3 regions of the Shewanella sp. Shew256 genome follow, and region 3 is predicted to be linked to each of the others. Evidence: predicted binding sites of a transcription regulator. Region 3 holds the regulator's gene; each other region holds the start of a gene.
What was found. The regulator NrdR, encoded in region 3, represses ribonucleotide reductase genes. The targets are predictions, from matches to a motif close to AAACACNANATNTNGTGTTT.

Region 1: the regulator NrdR is predicted to act here: its motif matches at 5,110-5,129, upstream of nrdD (anaerobic ribonucleoside-triphosphate reductase).
Region 2: the regulator NrdR is predicted to act here: its motif matches at 5,271-5,290, upstream of nrdA (class 1a ribonucleoside-diphosphate reductase subunit alpha).

What each region holds. Positions count from the first base shown of each region.
Region 1 is NZ_NAJR01000022.1:36,439-44,045, reverse strand. Features, by position in the region: gene B5P39_RS22975 (hypothetical protein) at 1-87, opposite strand, end outside; gene B5P39_RS22970 (M48 metallopeptidase family protein) at 215-724, opposite strand; gene B5P39_RS22965 (DUF3010 family protein) at 782-1,219, opposite strand; gene B5P39_RS22960 (DEAD/DEAH box helicase) at 1,317-2,666, opposite strand; gene rssA (patatin-like phospholipase RssA) at 2,968-3,915, shown strand; gene B5P39_RS22950 (hypothetical protein) at 4,080-4,790, shown strand; gene nrdD (anaerobic ribonucleoside-triphosphate reductase) at 5,160-7,277, shown strand; gene nrdG (anaerobic ribonucleoside-triphosphate reductase-activating protein) at 7,383-7,607, shown strand, end outside.
Region 2 is NZ_NAJR01000004.1:41,218-48,824, forward strand. Features, by position in the region: gene serC (3-phosphoserine/phosphohydroxythreonine transaminase) at 1-324, opposite strand, end outside; gene gyrA (DNA gyrase subunit A) at 430-3,186, opposite strand; gene ubiG (bifunctional 2-polyprenyl-6-hydroxyphenol methylase/3-demethylubiquinol 3-O-methyltransferase UbiG) at 3,572-4,282, shown strand; gene B5P39_RS08380 (HAD family hydrolase) at 4,284-4,958, shown strand; gene nrdA (class 1a ribonucleoside-diphosphate reductase subunit alpha) at 5,444-7,607, shown strand, end outside.
Region 3 is NZ_NAJR01000003.1:60,585-68,191, reverse strand. Features, by position in the region: gene ettA (energy-dependent translational throttle protein EttA) at 1-187, opposite strand, end outside; gene glyA (serine hydroxymethyltransferase) at 378-1,631, shown strand; gene nrdR (transcriptional regulator NrdR) at 1,842-2,291, shown strand; gene ribD (bifunctional diaminohydroxyphosphoribosylaminopyrimidine deaminase/5-amino-6-(5-phosphoribosylamino)uracil reductase RibD) at 2,378-3,523, shown strand; gene B5P39_RS06000 (riboflavin synthase) at 3,531-4,184, shown strand; gene ribBA (bifunctional 3,4-dihydroxy-2-butanone-4-phosphate synthase/GTP cyclohydrolase II) at 4,252-5,355, shown strand; gene ribH (6,7-dimethyl-8-ribityllumazine synthase) at 5,495-5,971, shown strand; gene nusB (transcription antitermination factor NusB) at 5,986-6,390, shown strand; gene thiL (thiamine-phosphate kinase) at 6,469-7,425, shown strand; gene B5P39_RS05975 (phosphatidylglycerophosphatase A family protein) at 7,425-7,607, shown strand, end outside.

The DNA.
Region 1 (7,607 bases), on a different contig from region 3:
ATTGGATTTTGCCTGCTGCTTTTGCAGTTTCTTGGCCTGTTTGTTACACCACTTTTCTAGCTTTTTACCAATCTTTTGCTTTTTCATACGACTTTTTTACACGACTGAAGTGCGGTAACGGATAAGACAGATTCATTCTAAATGAAAATTATTATCAGTCAACTGTGCGTGATAAATCGATGAGTAAAATGCGAGCCTAGTCGAATAAGTTTGTTTAGTTTGAGTAGGGCGATTGATTAGCGTCGATACAGGTTAACAGTAAACGCAGAGCGAATTCGAATTGATGGTAATCGGGCTCCATATAAGTACACAACTTATAGAAAGCTTTATTATGATCCTTCTCTTTTAAGTGGGCGAGTTCGTGTACAACCACCATTCTGAGCAAGGGTTCGGGGACGCGCTTTAAACGTGAAGAGATACGGATTTCGTTCTTAGCCTTGATTTTATTCCCTTGCACTCTGGAGACGTAAGAATGTAAGCCAAGTGCATGATGACTCATGCTAATTTTATCATCGAAGATCACTTTCGACAGGGGAGAGGATTGGCGTAAAAACTGATTTTTTATCCCTTGGGTATAGTCATAGAGGGCTTTGTCGCTGCGGATCTCGTGGACTGTGGGATGACGGCGCAGCAAAACATCCGCAAGCTTTCCACCTTCGAGTAGTTGCTGAACTTGGCGTTGGATATCCGGACTATAACCGCTTAAATATTTTAAGGTTTGCATTGTTTCTAGCTGTGGGAAAACGAGCTTAGCGCTACAGCCGCGCTAAGCTCACAGGCTTTAAGCTTTACCGAAGATACGGCGATTTTGCTGAGCGTAGGCGGCCTCAAAGGCGGGTTGTTGGACGCGCTTGAGATCTAAGCTGTCAAAATCAACTTGAGGCGGATTACGCTTGTTTTGTTCCTTGATCGCAACAGGCGACAACAAGGTCACCGGCAGATCGCCGAGTTGAATTGCGGCTTCGAGTTTAAAGCTGGTGGCAGAGCCAGCCAGTTTGCCTTTTTGCTCGCGCTCGATAATGACGATTTCATCGACCTTATAATCTTCCATTAACTTATGGAAAGCGAAGTGAAATTCACGGATAGTTTCCGCTGAGGCTGATTGAGCGACGCTAAAAGACACTTTACGGCAGCTTGGTACGTTGAAGGTTTCACCTTCGTAGCTCAGCAGACTGATAATGGCTTCGCCGCCTTTTAATTCAACACCACAAATTCGCATGTTACACCTTTAAATATCAACATTCTTACATATGGCAGGAGCATATTCCCACCCGTAATGTCGAGAATCTGCACTATGGACTCTCGCGAGTAAATCATTAACGCTCGTCGTCATGGTCCTGCAGCAATGGCGCCGCAGGTTTTTTACGCATGGGCGCATCACCCACATCAACCCCAGTGATAAAGCGTTTGTCACGGGAGGCGGCCGTTTTAACCGTTTTTGACTTGGTTTTCGCTTTGGCTTTTGTACCAGCCTTAGCGACCGCTTTAGTTGCGATGGTCTTTGGCTTGTCTTTTAAACCACTAAATTTAGCTTCGAGACCCTGAAGCACACTGATATCAAAGGTCTTTCTAAGGAAGAGTTGTACTTTCTTAAAGTTATCCCAATCTTTAGGACCAACGAGGGAGATTGCATCACCCTTAGCGCCCGCGCGGCCGGTACGACCAATGCGGTGGACATATTCTTCGGCAAATTTGGGCATGTCGAAGTTAATGACGAGGGAGACATTGAGTAAGTCTAAGCCACGGGATGCCACATCTGTGGTCACCAGAATCTGCTGCTGGCCGCGGGCAAATTGATCCATGATTTGATTACGGGCCGCCTGTTTCAGCTCGCCGCTTAACGCCGCGGTGGCAAAACCTTGCGCCGAGAGTTTGCTGGCTAAGCGCTCAGTATCGGCGCGAGTGGCGGTAAAAATAATCACTTGTTTATGGGTTTCGTCACTGAGCAAACGCGTGAGCAGGGCTTCTTTGTGATCTAAATGATCACACAGATAAATCCGCTGGGTAATGTCCTGATGCTCAGTGTGGGCTGCACCAATCGCCACATGTGATGGATTTTTGAGTAATGCGGCGGCAATCTCATTGATTTCACTGTGATCTAAGGTGGCCGAAAACATTAAGGTTTGACGGCGCTTATGATCTGCAGCGGCGTTAATGGCTTTTAATTGCGGCGCAAAACCCAGATCCAGCATACGGTCGGCTTCATCGAGGACAAGCAGTTCTAATCCATTGAGGAAGAGGTTTTTTTGCTCTAAATGATCGGCGATACGTCCCGGCGTTGCCACGATAAAATGCGGCTCTTTTGCCAGCGCCTTGGCTTGATCGTTAAAGTTCTCACCGCCCAACACGCTAATGGCTTTATATTGAGTGTTGGCAACTAGCAAACGTAGCTGGCTATACACTTGGTGGGCTAATTCGCGGGTTGGTAATAAAATCAGTACTCTAGGATCGCGCTTGGTTAAGGCGCGGGTGGAGATAACCCTTTGCATCGCTGGCAACAAAAACGCTAAGGTCTTACCCGATCCTGTTTTTGATGACGCCATTAAATCTTTACCTGCCAATGCGATAGGCAGTGCTTGTTCCTGGATGGCGGTTGGGGTCGCAATCCCCATATGCTTTAAGCTTTGTAACAGACGCTGGTCCAGAGAAAAATCAGTAAACTGCAAAGGTATATCCCCTAAATCTGAGTGAGGGCAGATTATAGCCTTAAATTACTATGCTCAGCTATCTTGATTGGTCATTATCTTACTGGATCCGTTAAATCGCCGCAGATATGGCTAGTCACCATCGGTTCTTCACTCTCGTCATGCAGAACCGTTCCATAGGTTTGTTAGGTAGGCTGGTTGTTCAAATGCTCTTAATGCCACCCATTACTTGAGTTCACGAATAATCAGCTATTAATCATTGACAGTGTTCAGAGCGGAACTTAGCTTATTCAAATCATTGAGTTGTTAAGGGAAACATATTATGGGCAAGGGGACAAAACCCACCATTGGTATCGCTCTTGGAAGCGGAGCCGCCAAGGGTTGGGCTCACATCGGTGTACTCAATGGCCTTGCCGCCATGGGAGTCAAACCCGATAAAGTGGCCGGATGTTCAATCGGCGCGCTCGTCGGGGCGGCCTATGCCCATAATCATTTGACCGAGCTTGAGGAGTGGGTGCGCAGTTTTTCGAGCTGGGATGTCCTCGGGTTAATGGATATTCGTTGGCGTAAGGGCGGTTTGATCGGCGGCGAGAAAGTCTTCGATGTGCTGCAATCGCGCATCGGTGATATCAATATTGAAGAGCTCGAGCGACCCTTTGCAGCCATCGCGACTGACTTGTATTCGGGACAAGAAATCTGGTTTCGCCATGGCGATTTACGCCAAGCCGTGCGCGCCTCTTGCTCAATGCCGGGTATATTAGCCCCCGTGCGTCAAGGAGACCGTTGGCTAGTCGATGGCGCCGTGGTGAACCCTGTGCCTGTGTCAGTGAGCCGCGCCATGGGCGTCGATATTGTGATTGCCGTGGATTTGCATGGGTTTCATTCTGGGCGGCTGCAGGTATTACCCGTCAATATGACCAGCCATAAGGCGCCGAAGGAAGAAACCGAAATGCCCGCGCGCCAAGAAACCGGCTTTATGGATTTGTTTGCTAGGGGTCGGGAGTATGTCAGCAGCTTAACCGACAAGTTTTCCCTCGGCACTAAATCCAACCCCGGCATGATTGCGGTGATGTCTCAATCGATGGGGATTTTAGAGCAGCGCCATAAACGGGCACGTTTGATGGGAGATCCGCCCGATGTCCTAGTTGTGCCAGAAGTCGCTAATATTGGTACCATGGAATTTCACCGCGCCGATGAGGCCATAGCGGCGGGGGAGGCGGCTGTCGCTAAAGTGGCGCACTTGATTGAAGCCGCGATCTGGAAAGGCTAAGTCGCGAGGATACTTAGGGCGTGTTGACGTTTCGAGATTAAATTTTGTTCGTTCTGGCAAGCTCGTGCCCGCGAAACGAATAATAATTTAGGCAAGTGACTGTTTGATTGGCTTATTTTTTGCTTTAACCCCATCACACAGTGTTAGATGCCGAATTATTGACGATGAATCCTCTTTTCAATGCCTTAAATCTGAACCGTAGCAGTGTTGCCGATGCCTATGGCTTGAACAGCAAGAAGACGGACACGAGTAAGACAGACACAAGTAAAACTGACGCAAGTAAGACAGAGCCCAGCACGGATGCCAACTCATCCACCAAGGATACGCCTAAAACTGAGACGAAACCGAGTGATGAGATTGCCTTGTCACCCCGTGCGCTTAGGGCACAAAAAATCCAAGCCATGTCGAAGGACTTTTTTGCCGATGGCCAGTTTAGTGTGTCAGATATTCCGGCCCTAGTGTCTCGGCTGCAAAAGGACGGCATTTTGTCCGATGCACAGGTTGAGCGCCTGTCACAAAACGGCATTAGTTTGCCGAGCCAAAAGCCAAGCAAGCAATCTCTGCAGGACTTTATCGACGATGAGCTAAAGTCCTTAGCGGAAAAGTCACCAAACAGTCCGATGATCAACACCTTAGTCGATGCTAAAAACGTATTGTCGAATATGGATGATGCGCAATCCCCAGTGCTTGCACAAAAAGCTACCAAGGTATTTGGCCAGTTAACCGATTATCTAAATAGCAATCCAACACTCAGCGATAGCAAAAAACAGTTATGGCAGGGGCTTAAATCGACCATGCAAGTGGCTTCCTCCATGGGAATGCAGCAATCGGCATCGGGGCAACTGAGTAGTTATCTTGCCTTAGCCAAACGCTAACCCTGCTTGAGTGTAACCCTGAGCTAAGGGCAAACGCCGAGCTACGGACTCCTTTTATTCCAAGGATTTTTTATTCTAAGGATTTTTTATGAAAAGGACTTTGGCTTTAGGGCCAAGGTCCTTTGTCGTTATTAGCGTTCATTTTTAGCGTCCGCTATCCTGCTTTATGGCCAAGGTCAAGGCTTAAAACTGAGATCATTGGGCTTGGCTACAGTTCTTCTTTGTTCTTTTTATCCATCCTATAAATCATGATCTGGATCATGGAATTTTAGGTGTTAATGCCGCTTAATTGCCTAGATATTGTGTTTGTTGATTATCTAAACACTATATGTAGTGTTAATTTTAATCGGAATGGAGAGGAACTGAACAATGCCAGTCGTGATCAAGCGGGATGGTTGCCGCACACCTTTTGATGAAACAAGGATAAGAGATGCAGTGATAGCGGCTGCAAACTCGGTTGGGATAGAGGATGCTGACTATGCCGCGACGGTTGCCGCCTGTGTGAGGGATCGAGTGGCGAATCTGGCAGAAGTCGAGATCCACCATTTACAGGATGCGGTTGAAAATCTCTTGATGGAAGGCCCTTACAAATCCTTGGCGCGTGTCTATATCGAGTACCGCCACGACAGAGATATTTGCCGCGATGCGACCAGTAAACTCAATCTCGAAATCCGAGGTTTAGTCGAGCAGAGCAATGCCGCGCTGTTAAATGAAAACGCCAATAAAGACTCTAAAGTGATCCCAACCCAGCGGGATCTGCTCGCGGGTATCGTCGCGAAACATTACGCCAAGAGCCATATTCTGCCTAAGGATGTAGTGGCCGCCCATGAACTTGGCGAAATCCATTATCACGACCTCGATTATTCGCCGTTTTTCCCGATGTTTAACTGTATGTTGATTGATTTGGCGGGCATGTTGACCCACGGTTTTAAGATGGGTAACGCCGAAATTGAGACCCCAAAATCCATCTCCACCGCTACGGCGGTAACAGCACAGATTATTGCCCAAGTGGCGAGCCATATTTATGGCGGCACCACGATTAACCGTATCGATGAAGTGCTCGCACCTTTTGTGGCGAAGAGCTATGACAAGCACTACCAAGTGGCACTCAATTGGCAGATAAAAGATGCCAAGGCCTATGCGACGGCGCTCACCGAAAAAGAATGTCATGATGCTTTCCAATCTCTCGAATATGAAGTGAATACCTTACATACCGCCAATGGGCAAACGCCCTTTGTGACCTTTGGTTTTGGTCTTGGTACCTCGTGGGAGTCGCGCTTAATTCAACAATCCATGTTGAAAGTGCGTATGACGGGCCTAGGTAAAAATCGTAAGACAGCCGTGTTCCCTAAGTTAGTGTTTGCGATTCGTGATGGTATTAACCACAAGGCCGGTGATTGCAACTACGATGTCAAACAAATGGCCCTAAAATGCGCCAGCATGCGTATGTATCCAGATATTTTGAACTACGAGCAAGTGGAAAAGGTCACGGGTTCATTTAAAACCCCAATGGGCTGTCGCAGCTTTTTAGGCTCCTATAAAGAAAATGGCGAGCTGGTCCATGAAGGGCGCAATAACCTTGGAGTTGTGAGCTTAAACTTGCCCCGTGTAGCTCTCGAGGCCAATGGCGATGAAGCTGAATTTTACCGCATTTTAGATGAGCGTTTACTGCTTGCCCGCCGCGCATTAGACACCCGCATCGAACGCTTAAATGGCGTTAAAGCCAGAGTTGCGCCGATTCTGTATATGGAAGGTGCCTGTGGTGTGCGCCTGCGCGCCGATGATGATATCGCCCAAATCTTTAAAAATGGTCGGGCATCGATTTCATTAGGCTATATAGGTTTACATGAAACCATCAATGCGCTCTATGGCACTGAAACCCATGTGTTTGATGATGCCAAGCTTAGAGAAAAAGCGGTGGCGATTGTCGCGCACCTTAAAGCGGCCACCGATGCATGGAAGGCCGAAACCGGTTATGGCTTTAGCCTTTATAGCACTCCGAGTGAGAGCCTCTGCAGCCGTTTCTGTAAACTCGATGCGCGCCAATTCGGTGTGGTTGCAGGCGTAACCGATAAAGGTTATTACACCAATAGCTTCCACTTGGATGTGGAAAAGCGGGTGAATCCTTACGATAAAATTGATTTTGAGCAGCCATATCCTGCGATCGCCAATGGCGGATTTATTTGCTACGGCGAATACCCCAATATGCAGCACAACATTGAAGCGCTCGAAAATGTGTGGGATTACAGCTATAGCCGCGTGCCTTACTACGGCACTAACACGCCGATTGATGAATGTTATGACTGCGGTTTTACCGGTGAGTTTAGTTGTACCAGTAAAGGTTTTACTTGCCCTAAATGCGGCAACCATGAGCCAAGTCGGGTATCTGTCACCCGCCGTGTATGCGGTTACTTAGGTAGCCCCGATGCCAGACCATTCAACCATGGCAAGCAAGAAGAAGTGAAACGCAGGATCAAACACTTGTAACACTTTTGCCTTGTTTGTTTTGTTACACTGGCACAGTCGCACTGGTGGCGACTGTGCTTTGATGTTTAGCCCGTGATCATATTGGGCTCTAGCGCGGACGCAGCAATGAACTATCACCAATATTATCCCGTTGACGTGGTGAACGGCCCCGGTACCCGGGTCACCCTATTTGTGTCAGGTTGTGAGCACCAATGCCGAGGTTGCTATAATCAAAGTACTTGGGATGTGCGCTCAGGCCATTTATTTGATAAGGCGATGGAAGATACGCTTATTGCGGATCTGCAGGATGAGCGCATTGTGCGCCGCGGCTTGTCACTCTCTGGGGGCGAT
Region 2 (7,607 bases), on a different contig from region 3:
GGCTAATGCCGCAGAAGACCATTGACCACTGACTAAATACAGGGCACGGCCTTGGTTGCCTAAAAAATTATTCACAACGGCAGAGAACTGACCGCGTCCACCGCCGTGCATAAACAGCACATGATAGTTCTGTGGAATATGCATCAGCTCGCGTAAATCCGCCTCAGCTTGCTTGGTCAGCGCGATAAATTCCTTACCTCTGTGGCTGACTTCCATCACGGAGACACCTAGCCCATTCCAATCGAGTAATTCCTGTTGTGCTTTTTTCATTACCGCTGCGGGTAACATCGCAGGACCTGCACAGAAATTATAAATCGCGCTCACTGCCACTCTCCTTATTTACAAACCATGATATTAGAATTCATAAAATAAAACGTTGCCATGAAAAAAACGAGCGTCCAATTGGACGCTCGTTTTCATACTCTCGAATTAGTCTTCGTCTTGCTCGTCGTCAAGCTCTTCGTCTTCGTCTAATTCTTCTTCCAGTTCATCTTCTAAAGGCTCTTCTTGAACAGAGTCACCTTCAGCGACAACTGGAACGATTGGCATACCGTTTTCATCCAATTCGACTTCATCTTCGTCGCCTTGGATCTCATCGATACGTTGCAGACCAACCACTTTCTCGTCACTTGCGGTACGGATAATGGTCACACCTTGGGTGTTACGGCCGATGATAGACACACCGTTCGCTGGCGTACGGACTAAGGTACCTTTGTCGCTGATCAGCATGATTTCGTCATTGCCGCCAACTTGTACCGCGCCAACCACTGCACCGTTACGCTCGCTCACCTTGATCGATACCACACCTTTGGTCGCGCGGCTCTTCGATGGGTATTCAGACAGTTCGGTACGTTTACCGTAACCGTTTTCGGTCACGGTTAAGATAGCGCCATCGCCCTTAGGTACGATAAGAGACACCACTCTTTGACCTTCTTCAAGCTTGATACCGCGAACACCGGTCGCGCCACGGCCCATTGGACGCACGCCCTTGAAGTTGATTTGTGGGTTGCCTTCTTCGTCCAGCACTGGGTTGCCGTTTTCATCGAGTACGGCGACTTCTTCGCCTTCTTTAAAGCGAACCACTTTACCTTCGTTCGAGAACAACATGATCTCATCATCACCATTGGTGATATCGACACCGATCAGTTGGTCACCGTCTTTCAGGTTCACGGCGATAATGCCGTTAGCACGTGGGTTGCTGTAAGCCGTCAGCGCAGTTTTCTTCACGGTACCGTTAGAGGTCGCCATGATGATGTACTTATCTTCTGCGTATTCACGCACCGGCAGAATCGCCGTAATGCGTTCTCCATCGGACAGCGGCAGTAAGTTAACAATCGGACGCCCGCGCGATGTGCGGCTTGCCAGCGGTAATTGATAGACCTTGAGCCAGTACATCTTACCGAAGTCTGAGAAGCACAGAATGGTATCGTGGGTGTTGGCAACCAGCAGTTTTTCAACGAAATCTTCGTCTTTCACCTTAGTAGCAGCTTTACCCTTACCACCACGGCGCTGGGCTTGGTAATCGCTCAGCGGTTGGTACTTGGCGTAACCTAAGTGTGACAGGGTCACAACCACGTCTTCTTCGTTGATTAAGTCTTCAAGACTCATATCAATTTCGTTGGCGTTGATGACAGTACGGCGGGCATCACCGTATTCAGCCAGAATTTCTTCTAGCTCTTCTTTGATCACTTCCATCAAACGCTCTGGGCTTCGCAGAATAAACAGCAGACCCGCGATGAATTCAAGCAACTCTTCGTATTCGGCGATGATCTTATCGTGCTCAAGACCAGTTAAACGGTGTAAGCGCAGCTCAAGGATCGCCTGAGCCTGTTGCTCGGTCAGGTAATATAAGCCATCACGGATGCCGAATTCTGGCTCTAACCATTCAGGACGCGCCGCATCGTCACCCGCTTTTTCAAGCATGCCCTGCACATGACCAAGTGCCCAGCCCTGCTCAACCAGTTTGACTTTAGCATCAGCTGGCGTTGGCGACGCTTTGATCAGCGCAATAATCGGATCGATATTGGCGAGTGCGACCGCTAATGCCTCAAGGATATGGGCACGTTCACGGGCCTTACGCAGTTCGAATACGGTACGACGAGTCACCACTTCACGGCGGTGCAGGATAAAGCATTCGAGCATTTCTTTTAGGTTGAACAACTTAGGCTGACCATTGGTCAAGGCCACCATGTTGATACCAAAAGAACATTGCATTTGTGTCTGGGCATAGAGGTTGTTCAGGACAACTTCGCCTACTTCACCGCGTTTGATTTCGATAACGATGCGCATACCGTCTTTGTCAGACTCGTCGCGCAGGCCGCTGATGCCTTCAATCTTCTTATCTTTCACTAACTCAGCGATTTTCTCGATGAGTTTCGCCTTGTTCACCTGATAAGGGATTTCGGTAACGATAATGCGTTCACGGCCGTTATCTTCGGTTTCGACTTCAGCCAGTGCGCGCATCACTGCGCGGCCGCGGCCCGTCTTATACGCATCGATAATGCCTTTACGGCCGTTGATAATCGCAGCCGTTGGGAAGTCAGGGCCTGGAATATGTTCCATTAACTGTTCGATAGACAGCGCAGGATCGGCGATCAGCGCTAAACAGCCTTTGACCACTTCGGTTAAGTTGTGAGGCGGAATGTTTGTCGCCATACCTACCGCAATACCCGATGAACCGTTGATTAACAGGTTAGGGACACGTGTCGGTAATACAGCGGGAATTTGTTCTGTGCCATCGTAGTTGGGCACATAGTCAACGGTTTCTTTTTCAAGATCGGCGAGGAGCTGGTGCGCTAACTTGTCCATACGGATTTCGGTATAACGCATTGCCGCTGCGGAGTCACCGTCAACCGAACCGAAGTTTCCTTGACCGTCGACTAAGGTATAACGCAGAGAGAAAGGCTGAGCCATACGTACGATAGTATCGTAAACCGCCGAATCACCATGGGGGTGATATTTACCGATCACGTCACCAACCACACGGGCAGACTTTTTGTACGGCTTGTTCCAATCGTTCTTCAATTCACTCATGGCAAACAGCACGCGGCGATGCACAGGCTTAAGGCCATCACGCACGTCTGGTAATGCACGTCCCACGATGACGCTCATGGCGTAATCAAGGTACGAATTCTTTAGTTCGTCTTCGATATTAATTGGCGAAATAGATGATGCCAGATCAGTCATAAACTGCTCGTTCCCCTGAAAATTAGCCGACAACGTATAATCCGTATCATTGAGCGGCCCAAAAACGTGATTTGGCATTCTAACACAGTTATTTAATGTCGCCAGACCTATCCTACGTGAATTGCGAAGGATGTGGCTTAATAGATGAAAACACTGTCAATTTGCCCTTTTAAACCCGATAAAATCCGTTGTTAATGGCGAAATTGAGGCCAAGACTTGATTAATATCCGAGCAGAAAAACCGCTCAGCTTCACAAAGTGTTTAAGAATTAATGATAATTGCTGAAATTTCACTCAACCACAAAGACTTAGGATCAGCCAATACTGTGTTTATCCCCCATTGTCGTTATAATAGCCGCACAATGACAGCCGTAATAGGTAATAGCATGCAACAGAATACCAACGTAGACCCGCAGGAAATCGCAAAGTTTGAACGTATGGCCGAAACTTGGTGGGATCTCAACGGCGAGTTTAAGCCGCTGCATCTATTAAATCCCCTGCGCCTTAACTATATCGATCAAACGGCAGGCGGGATTTTTGGTAAGAAAGTGCTCGACGTCGGCTGCGGCGGTGGCATTTTATCCGAAAGCATGGCGCGCATCGGCGCGATCGTTCACGGCCTAGATATGGGTGAAGAACCTTTAGAAGTCGCGCGCTTACATGCACTGGAAACAGGCGTGAGCATCAACTATGTCAAAAACACCGCCGAGGCCCATAGGGAAGAACACCGCGAATACTATGATGTGGTGACCTGCATGGAGATGCTCGAGCATGTGCCTGATCCACAATCGGTGATTCAAGCCTGCTGCGATATGGTTAAACCCGGCGGTTTTGTGTTTTTCTCAACCATCAACCGTAATATTAAGTCTTTCGTCGAGACCATTATCGGCGCCGAGTACCTATTAAAGATGCTGCCCATTGGCACCCATGACCATAATAAGTTCATCAAGCCATCGGAACTCATGGCCTTAGTCGATAACACCGAACTTCTCTGTAAAGATGCACTTGGGATCACCTACAATCCACTGACGGGGATCTTTAAGTACACCCCAAAAGTCGATGTTAACTATATGATCGCGACGCAAAAGGTAGATTAAGATGAGCTTAGATGAGGTTAAAGGGGTCTTATTCGACCTTGACGGTACCCTTGCCGATACCGCGCCGGATCTGGTTCAGGCCCTTAACCTCAGTTTGTTTGATGTCGGTATCGCGGCAAAACCTCTCGCTGACATGCGTAGCGCCGCCTCCCATGGCAGCTTTGCCTTAGTCGATGCGGCGATTCCGGGTGCGGATGACGCCCTGCGCACTCAAGTACAGCAAGGACTCCTCGCCCACTATCAAAGGATCAATGGCGACCATTGCCAGTTGTTTGATGGTATCGCCCCCCTACTCGACTGGCTCGAGTTATGCCGTGTGCCATTTGGGGTGATCACCAATAAACCCGCCCGCTTTACACGACCTCTATTGCATAAGCTGAAGCTCAGCTCGCGTATGCCGGTGATGATCAGTGGCGATTCGACTCGACACCCTAAGCCCCATACCGCACCTATGCTATTGGGCGCGCAGCAATTGCAATGCCGGCCACAGCACATCCTCTATTTAGGGGATGCAGAGCGGGATTTACTCGCGGCCCAAGCGGCGGGCATGCTCGGCGGTGTGGCGTTGTGGGGATATTTAGGTGAGGCCGATACACCCGATGCATGGCCTGCCTATGCGCAGTTTACCTCGCCATCGAGTTTGCATTCGGCCTTAAGCCAAGCATTAGCGAAATAGCAGTTACGAATTGACTCGTGCTAATTGCTCAACTGAACCATTAATGACGAAATTCTGCCCCATTTGCGGGTAATGCAATTTAGGCTAAGGGTCAATCCTTGCGATCGCGATCGCTGCTTATTTTAGCGATCGATCACACGGTGAAATTTGCGCAAAAAAACGTCATCAATGTCGCACGCTAATCTCAATTTGAGCTTCAGGGTTAGTCATCACTAACGCTTTTCTTTATCCTCAAGATATCCACAAGATACCCCCTGAATTGAGACTTGCAAATAGCGGCAAACCTCACTATCTTGTATCTCAGATTATTTAAAACACCATATCTTGTGTATAGGTAGCAATCAGACACACTAGAAGTTCCCCGTTAAATCGACTATCTCCTGCATAGTCAGCAGTATTAAGGGTTTTCAGGTTGATTGTTTTACAAGGAAACGTACGGTGACTTAGTTCACCTGAACAGATATCAGAACCAAGGCCTCTCTTCAATGAATAGCAATATGACAGTCACAAAACGCTGTGGTGCACGTGAGACAATCGATCTCGATAAGATACACCGCGTAATTACTTGGGCAGCCAAGGGATTAAAAAACGTTTCTGTTTCTGAAGTTGAACTTCGCACGCATTTACAGTTTTTCGACGGGATCCCAACCGAAGCTATCCACGAAACGATCATCAAATCTGCGGCGGATTTAATTTCCCCAGAATCACCGGATTATCAGTTTCTTGCTGCGCGCTTAGCCGTATTCCATTTACGTAAGAAGGCCTTTGGTCAGTTCGAGCCGCCAAAGTTATACGACCATGTGACTAAACTGGTCGAGCTAGGCAAGTATGATATGCATATTCTGCAGGATTACACCCGCGAAGAACTCGATATCATGGACAGCTATATCGACCATTGGCGCGATATGAACTTCTCCTACGCGGCGGTAAAACAGCTCGAAGGTAAGTATCTGGTACAAAACCGTGTGACCCACGAGATCTACGAGAGCGCCCAGTTCCTCTATATTCTGGTGGCGGCCTGTTTGTTTGCCCGTTATCCAAAAGAAACGCGCCTGCAATACGTTAAAGATTTTTACGATGCGGTATCGACCTTTAAGATTTCGCTGCCCACGCCAATCATGGCGGGTGTGCGTACGCCAACACGTCAATTCAGTTCATGTGTACTGATTGAATGTGGCGACAGCTTAGATTCCATCAACGCGACCGCCTCTTCTATCGTGAAGTATGTCAGCCAACGCGCGGGTATCGGTATCAACGCCGGTCGTATCCGTGCATTAGGTAGTCCAATCCGTGGCGGCGAAGCCTTCCACACCGGTTGCTTACCTTTCTACAAGTATTTCCAAACGGCGGTAAAATCTTGCTCGCAAGGCGGCGTTCGTGGTGGTGCTGCGACCCTCTTCTACCCTATTTGGCACTTAGAAGTGGAGTCTCTGCTGGTACTGAAAAACAACCGCGGTGTTGAAGATAACCGTATTCGCCACTTAGACTACGGCGTGCAGCTCAACAAGCTGATGTACCAACGTCTGATCAAAGGCGAAAACATTAGCCTGTTCAGCCCATCGGACGTACCAGGTCTTTACGATGCCTTCTTCGAAGATCAAGACGAATTCGAACGTCTGTACCTGCAATATGAGCAAGACAGCAGCATTCGTAAGAAGACATTGAAAGCGGTCGAACTGTTCTCATTGATGATGCAAGAGCGTGCTTCAACGGGCCGTATCTACATCCAAAACGTTGACCACTGTAATACCCACAGTCCGTTCGACTCGAAAGTCGCTCCGATCAGACAATCTAACCTTTGTCTTGAAATCGCGCTGCCGACTAAGCCGTTGAACAACATTGACGATCCAAACGGTGAAATCGCGCTCTGTACACTGTCAGCATTAAACTTAGGTGCGATCAAAAACTTAGCCGAGCTTGAGCCATTAGCCGATTTAGCGGTACGTGCACTGGATAACCTACTGGATTACCAAGATTATCCAATCAAAGCGGCCGAAATTTCATCGATGAACCGTCGTACCTTAGGTATTGGTGTTATCAACTTCGCTAACTACTTAGCGAAGAATGGCATGAAGTACTCCGATGGTAGCGCGAACAACCTGACTCACAAGACCTTTGAAGCGATTCAGTTCTATCTGCTCAAGGCGTCAATGAATCTGGCGAAAGAGAAAGGTGCGTGCCCATTATTTAATGAGACCACTTACGCTCAAGGTATTTTACCTATCGATACCTACAAACGTGATTTAGATAAGATTTGCAGCGAACCATTGCATTTAGACTGGGAAACACTGCGCCAAGACATCAAACAACACGGTTTACGTAACTCGACCCTGTCTGCATTGATGCCGTCTGAGACTTCATCACAGATCTCAAACGCGACTAACGGTATCGAACCGCCACGCGGTTTGATCAGCGTTAAAGCGAGTAAAGATGGCCAGTTAAAGCAAGTGGTACCTGATTTTGATGAGCTGAAATACAACTACGAGCTGCTATGGCAAATGCCAAGCAACGAAGGTTACTTACAGCTCGTGGGTATCATGCAAAAATTCGTTGACCAAGCAATTTCGGCCAACACTAACTATGACCCAACGCGTTTCGAAGGCCGTAAGGTTCCGATGCAGACTCTGCTGAAAGACTTACTCAATGCCT
Region 3 (7,607 bases):
CTTCACCCTCAATTTCGGTATCGATACCGGCCATGATGCGCAGTAGGGTGGATTTACCTGAACCGTTAAGACCTAATACACCGATCTTAGCGCCGGGGAAAAAGCTTAAGGAAATGTCTTTAAGGATCTGCTTCTTAGGAGGAACAACCTTGCCCACCCGCAGCATGCTGTAAACAAACTGAGCCATTTTTCTGCATCTATAAGTGACTAATGATGCGGCTAATTCTACTCGATTGCGCGCCGAACTCAACTCGGCATTGAGGCGAGTTCAAGGTAAAACTGTAGGATTTTCATGTTTCAGAGACTGGGATTGTCGGCTAGTTACGAGTAGAATACCGCGCAACCCTACCTACAAGAATTGGCAGCTGGAGTAAGCAATGCTGAAAAAAGATATGAATATCGCAGATTATGATCCGGAACTGTTCAACGCAATTCAGAACGAAACTCTGCGTCAAGAAGAGCATATTGAGCTGATTGCTTCTGAAAACTACACCAGTCCACGCGTGATGCAAGCGCAAGGTTCACAATTAACCAACAAGTACGCCGAAGGTTATCCTGGCAAGCGTTACTACGGTGGTTGTGAATATGTGGACGTAGTTGAAACCTTAGCGATTGAGCGTGCAAAACAACTGTTTGGTGCGACCTACGCAAACGTACAACCTCATTCAGGTTCTCAAGCAAACAGCGCCGTTTACATGGCATTGTTAAAACCAGGCGATACCGTTTTAGGTATGAACCTTGCTCACGGTGGTCACTTGACCCACGGTTCACCTGTAAACTTCTCCGGTAGACTGTACAACATCATTCCTTACGGCATCGATGAATCAGGCAAAATCGACTATGACGAAATGGAACGTCTGGCGGTTGAACATAAGCCTAAGATGATGATCGGTGGTTTCTCTGCTTACTCAGGCATCGTTGACTGGGCAAGAATGCGCGAAATTGCAGACAAAATCGGTGCTTACCTGTTTGTCGACATGGCGCACGTTGCGGGTCTTATCGCCGCTGGTGTTTATCCAAACCCAGTGCCACACGCACACGTTGTGACGTCAACCACTCACAAGACCTTAGCCGGTCCTCGTGGCGGTATCATTCTGTCTGCTGCCGATGATGAGGAGCTATACAAGAAGCTGAACTCTGCGGTATTCCCAGGCGGTCAAGGCGGTCCTTTGATGCACGTTATCGCGGGTAAAGCGGTAGCCTTCAAAGAAGCTTTAGAGCCAGAGTTCAAAGCTTACCAACAACAAGTGGTTAAGAACGCTAAAGCTATGGTTGAAGTGTTCTTAGAGCGCGGTTACAAGATCGTTTCTGGCGGTACTGACAACCACTTAATGCTGGTGGACTTAATCGGTCGCGACCTGACGGGTAAAGAAGCCGATGCCGCTTTAGGTAGCGCGAACATCACAGTAAACAAAAACTCTGTGCCAAACGATCCACGTTCTCCATTCGTGACCTCTGGTGTGCGTATCGGTACGCCTGCGATCACTCGCCGTGGCTTTAAAGAAGCTGAAGCGAAAGAGTTAACCGGTTGGATCTGTGACATCCTCGACGATGCCCACAACCCAGCAGTCATCGAGCGCGTAAAAGGCCAAGTATTGGCACTGTGCGCCCGTTTCCCTGTTTACGGTTAATTCGTTAATTTATCTGAATATGACGGCTGAGTTCACAACTGCTTAGGGTGTCACTCTTAGGTGGTTAACCTCAGCCGATAAATAGGATAAAATCCCATGGCCGCATTAAGCGGCCATTTTTATTGCTAAAATCTTAGACTTAAACCCGCTCGGTTTAAGCGAGAAACAGCGAAAGCCATAGGCTTTATTCCATTCACGGCAGGAGGCTCAATGCATTGTCCATTTTGCAGCGCGACAGATACTAAAGTGATCGATTCCCGATTAGTGGCGGAAGGCCATCAAGTGCGTCGTCGTCGAGAATGCACCGAATGCCACGAAAGATTTACTACCTTCGAAGGGGCTGAATTAGTTATGCCACGGGTGATTAAACGCGATGGCACGCGCCAACCCTTCGATGAAGAAAAGCTGCAAGCAGGTATGTTACGCGCGGTCGAAAAGCGCCCCGTGTCTATGGATGAAATTGAGCAGGCCTTAAGTAAAATCAAGTCAACGCTGCGGGCTACTGGCGAGCGTGAAGTGCCATCCGAGATGATAGGTAACTTGATGATGGAACAGTTAATGAGCCTAGATAAGGTTGCCTATATTCGTTTTGCCTCGGTTTATCGCGCCTTTGAAGACGTCTCCGAATTTGGTGAGGCGATTGCGAAACTGCAAAAGTAACGTGGGTTATCTTAGGTTAGTGCTTAGGTTAGCGCCTCGTTATGAGCGCATTCGGGCACGCTTCCTCAAGATTTCATAGGGTTTATATGAATTGGTCAGAACTCGATAACCAGATGATGAGCCGAGCCATACAACTGGCTCGCAAAGGATTTTATACCACTCGCCCCAATCCCAGTGTGGGCTGCGTTATCGTAAAAGATAATCACATTGTCGGCGAAGGTTATCATCAAAAAGCCGGCGAGCCCCACGCCGAGGTGCATGCACTGCGCATGGCTGGCGAGCTTGCCCGTGGCGCGACCGCCTATGTCACCTTAGAGCCTTGCAGCCATTATGGCCGCACACCGCCCTGTGCCTTGGCGCTGATCAACATAGGTGTAAAACGAGTGGTGGTGGCGGTTGAAGATCCCAATCCGCAGGTCGGTGGTCGCGGTATTCAAATGCTGCGCGACGCGGGCATTCAAGTGGATGTCGGCTTACATCGTGACGAAGCTTATGCTTTAAATCTTGGTTTTATGAAACGCATGGAGTCGGGTCTACCTTGGGTAACGGTAAAGCTTGCCGCGAGTCTCGATGGTAAAACCGCATTATCCAACGGTGTCTCTAAGTGGATTACAGGCCCCGAAGCTCGCCGCGATGTGCAGCGCTTACGTTTACGCGCCTGCGCACTGGTCACTGGGATTGAAACCGTACTGACTGATGCCCCTTCGCTCAATGTGCGCTACTCAGAGCTTGGCAGTCTTAACTCGCAATTGAATGAAGCGCAGATTTTACAACCGCTGCGAGTGGTTTTAGATAGTCGTTGCCGCATGCCGATTACGGCTGCCTTACTTGCGATTGAATCGCCGATTTTATTAGTCTCAACAGAGCCCTACTCGCCAGCCTTTGTGGCGCAGTTGCCCGCCTATGTGACTTGTCTTCAATTACCGGCGATTGATGGTCGAATCTCACTGCCCGCACTCTTAAGCTATTTAGGCAAAAGCTGTAATCAGGTGCTTATCGAAGCGGGCGCGACCGTAGCGGGTGCCTTTATCGGCGCGGGATTAGCCGATGAGTTAGTGCTGTATCAAGCGATGAAAATCCTTGGCGCACAAGGACGTAATCTACTCGAATTACCCGATTATCAAATGATGGCCGATATTCCGACCCTCAAACTGGTCGATGAGCGTAAAGTGGGCGCGGATACGCGTTTCACCTTGCGGCTCACGTCCAATTCATCTTTAGCGAATAAGTGAGTTAACCATGTTTACTGGGATTATTGAGGCCGTTGGCACGCTGCGAAAACTTGAACGTAAGGGCGATGATATTCGTTTAACGGTCGCCAGTGGCAAACTGGATTTAAGCGATGTGCGTTTAGGCGACAGTATCGCCACCAATGGTGTGTGTTTGACTGTGGTTCAGCAATTAGCCGATGGCTATGTGGCGGATGTGTCGGCTGAAACTGTCAGTCTCACAGGCTTTGCTAACTATAAAGTGGGCACCAAGGTTAATCTTGAAAAAGCCGTTACCCCGACAACTCGCCTCGGCGGGCACATGGTGAGCGGCCATGTGGATGGCATTGCCACCGTAGAGCAGCGTCTTGCTCGTGGTCAAGCGATTGAGTTTTGGTTAGCGGCGCCTGCGGAGCTAGCTCGCTATATCGCCCATAAAGGTTCTATCACCATCGATGGTGTGAGCCTCACGGTAAACGAGGTCGATGGATACCGTTTTCGTTTAACCATAGTGCCTCATACGGCGGGTGAAACCACACTGGTGGATTTAAAAGCCGGTGATAAGGTGAATATTGAAGTGGATTTAATCGCCCGCTATTTAGAGCGTTTAATGCGCTTTGACACTAAAGAAACCCAAGGCGGGGTGACCATGGAAATGTTAGCCCGTGCTGGCTTTGTGCGTTAGGGCACTGGCACTTAGCTCACTTAGGTATAGAATTTCATAACAACTGTAAAATCATAAAGGTCCTACAATGGCGCTGCACAGTATAGAAGAGATCATCGAGGATATTCGTCAAGGCAAAATGGTTATTTTGATGGATGACGAAGACAGAGAAAACGAAGGCGACCTGATTATGGCGGCCGAGCTGGTGACGCCAGAAGCGATTAACTTTATGGCGAAATACGGTCGTGGACTCATCTGCCAAACGATGACTAAGGCCCGTTGCCAGCAGTTAAACCTGCCCTTGATGGTGACTAACAACAATGCGCAGTTCTCGACTAACTTTACGGTATCGATTGAAGCGGCAGAAGGCGTAACCACCGGGATTTCGGCCCACGATCGCGCCGTAACGGTTAAAGCGGCCGTGGCTAAAGATGCCAAGGCATCGGATTTAGTACAACCTGGTCATATCTTCCCATTAATGGCGCAGGACGGCGGCGTGTTAACCCGCGCAGGTCACACTGAAGCGGGCTGTGATTTAGCCCGTTTAGCTGGGCTTGAGCCATCGGGGGTGATTGTTGAGATCCTCAATGAAGACGGCACTATGGCTCGTCGCCCCGATTTAGAGATTTTCTCTGAATTACATGGGATTAAAATCGGCACTATTGCGGCGCTTATCGAATACCGTAACACCAAAGAAACCACAGTCGTGCGCGAAGCCAAATGTAAACTGCCAACCCGCTTTGGTGAGTTCGATATGGTGACCTTTAGGGACACTATCGACAATCAACTGCACTTTGCCTTAGTGAAGGGCGAGGTGAAACCGGATTGCTTAGTGCGCGTACATTTACAAAATACCTTCAACGATTTACTCCACTCGGAGCGCGATCAGCAGCGTAGCTGGCCGCTTGAAAAAGCCATGGAGCGCATTTCTGCCGAAGGTGGAGTGTTGGTGCTACTGGGCAATCAAGAGCATACCTGTGAAATTCTCTCTAAAGTCAAAGCCTTTGAAGCAGAAGATCAAGGTCAAGCGCCAGCCTCTGCAAAATGGCAAGGCACTTCACGCCGCGTGGGTGTAGGTTCGCAAATCCTTGCCAGCCTTGGGGTAACCAAAATGCGTCTCTTAAGTTCGCCTAAGCGTTATCACTCGCTCTCTGGCTTTGGGCTTGAAGTGACGGAATACGTAGCGGAGTAACAGGCCGAGCTTGTTAGACGTTGCACTAAGGTAAAATTAATCATTTGTATAATTTGCATAGGGCTGTGGGCGATTGACTGTGGTATCATGTCGCCACTTTTCGCCCAAGCCGGGTGCTTTAGCTAAATTAGGTAAGAAAATGAACGTAGTTCAAGGTAATATCGAAGCGAAGAATGCCAAAGTTGCGATTGTAATTTCGCGTTTTAACAGCTTTTTAGTTGAGAGCCTGCTTGAAGGTGCACTTGACACGCTGAAACGTTTTGGCCAAGTCAGTGATGAAAACATCACTGTCGTCCGTGTACCTGGTGCGGTTGAGTTACCGCTGGCTGCACGTCGTGTTGCCGCAAGTGGTAAGTTTGACGGTATCATCGCACTTGGTGCTGTGATCCGTGGTGGTACCCCTCATTTTGATTTTGTTGCAGGTGAATGTAACAAAGGTCTAGCTCAAATCGCATTAGAGTTCGATCTGCCCGTTGCCTTCGGTGTATTGACGACAGATACCATTGAACAAGCCATTGAGCGTTCAGGTACTAAAGCAGGTAACAAGGGCGGCGAAGCTGCACTAAGCTTGCTTGAAATGGTCAATGTTCTGCAACAGCTAGAACAACAGTTGTAATAGTAGGAAAAATAATGAAGCCTTCTGAGCGCCGCAAGGCCCGCCGTTTAGCCGTACAAGCCATTTATTCATGGCAACTAAGCGGGAATAATATTGCCGATGTCGAGCATGAGTTTTTAACTGAACAAAGCCTCGACGGTGTAGATATAGCTTATTTTCGTGAGCTATTTGCAGGCGTAGCAACTAAGAAAACCCAACTGGATGAGTTGTTCATTCCACACTTAGACCGCCCCATTGATGAGGTGTCGCCAGTGGAGAAGGCCATAGTTCGCTTAGCGGCCTATGAGCTGACTTTCCGTAAAGATGTGCCGTTCAAAGTCGCGATTAACGAGGCGATTGAACTGGCTAAAGCTTTCGGTGCGGATGAAAGCCATAAGTTTGTTAATGGATTACTCGACAAACTGGTTGCACGTAAGTAATAAGGACAAACGGTATCTTAGGATGCCGTTTTTCATTGCTAACAAAGGTGGCCGATGTGAGTCGCGCCAAACTGTACAGTGAAAGAATTCCAACTTATTGAATGTTATTTCAATCACCGCGGTCCCACGCGCCGTGATGTCAAACTGAGTATTGGCGACGATTGCGCCCTAGTGCAGCCCGCCGAAAACAAGTCGATCGCCATCTCCTGCGATACCTTAGTCGAAAACGTTCACTTCTTCCCCGATATTCCCCCTCAAGCCTTAGGTTACAAAGCCTTAGCCGTGAATCTTTCCGATTTAGCCGCTATGGGTGCTGAGCCTGCGTGGATGACGCTTGCGCTTACTTTGCCAGAGGTTAACGAAGCCTGGCTGAGTGGCTTTAGTGAGGGACTCTTCGAAGCAGCTGAATACTATGGTATTGCCCTTATTGGTGGCGATACTACCCGCGGCCCTAGAGCCATTAACATTACCGTGCATGGACAAGTGCCGCAGGGTAAGGCTTTGACTCGCCACGGTGCAAAAGCGGGTGACTGGATTTATGTGACCGGTACGCTAGGCGATTCGGCATTAGGGCTGGATTTGATCCGTGGCGTGCAGCATGCGCGTGCGGAGCATAAAGAGTTCTTAATCAATCGCCATTATCGTCCGACGCCTCGAGTGTTAGCGGGTCAATCGTTACGGTCTTTGGCATCCAGTGCCATCGACTTATCCGACGGTTTTATCTCCGACATTGGCCATATCCTCAAAGCATCGCAGGTAGGCGCGGTCGTGGATGTGGGCACGATTCCGTTGTCCCGCGCCATGCAAGATACCGTGAGTGAAGAGCATGCCTTAGGTTATGCGCTAACGGGGGGCGAGGATTATGAGCTGCTCTTTACCGTGCCAGAGGCGCAAAAAGGTGCGTTAGAAACAGCACTGAGCCACGCTGGGACTAAGTTTGTGCGGGTTGGGCAAATTTGCGCGGGCAGTAAACTTAAATTGCAACTCAATGGTGAGCCGTTTACGCCGCCATATCATGGTTTTGAGCATTTTTAATGAAGTTGTTATCCCAAGATCATGCGCTGTCGCGCCTGTCTCTTAAAAATCCGATCCATTTTTTAGCATTAGGCTTTGGCAGCGGTTTAGCGGCAAAGGCGCCCGGCACTTTTGGTACCTTAGCGGCAGTTCCGCTCTATTTGTTATTGGCGCAATTGCCCTTGAGTTGGTATTTAGCCGTG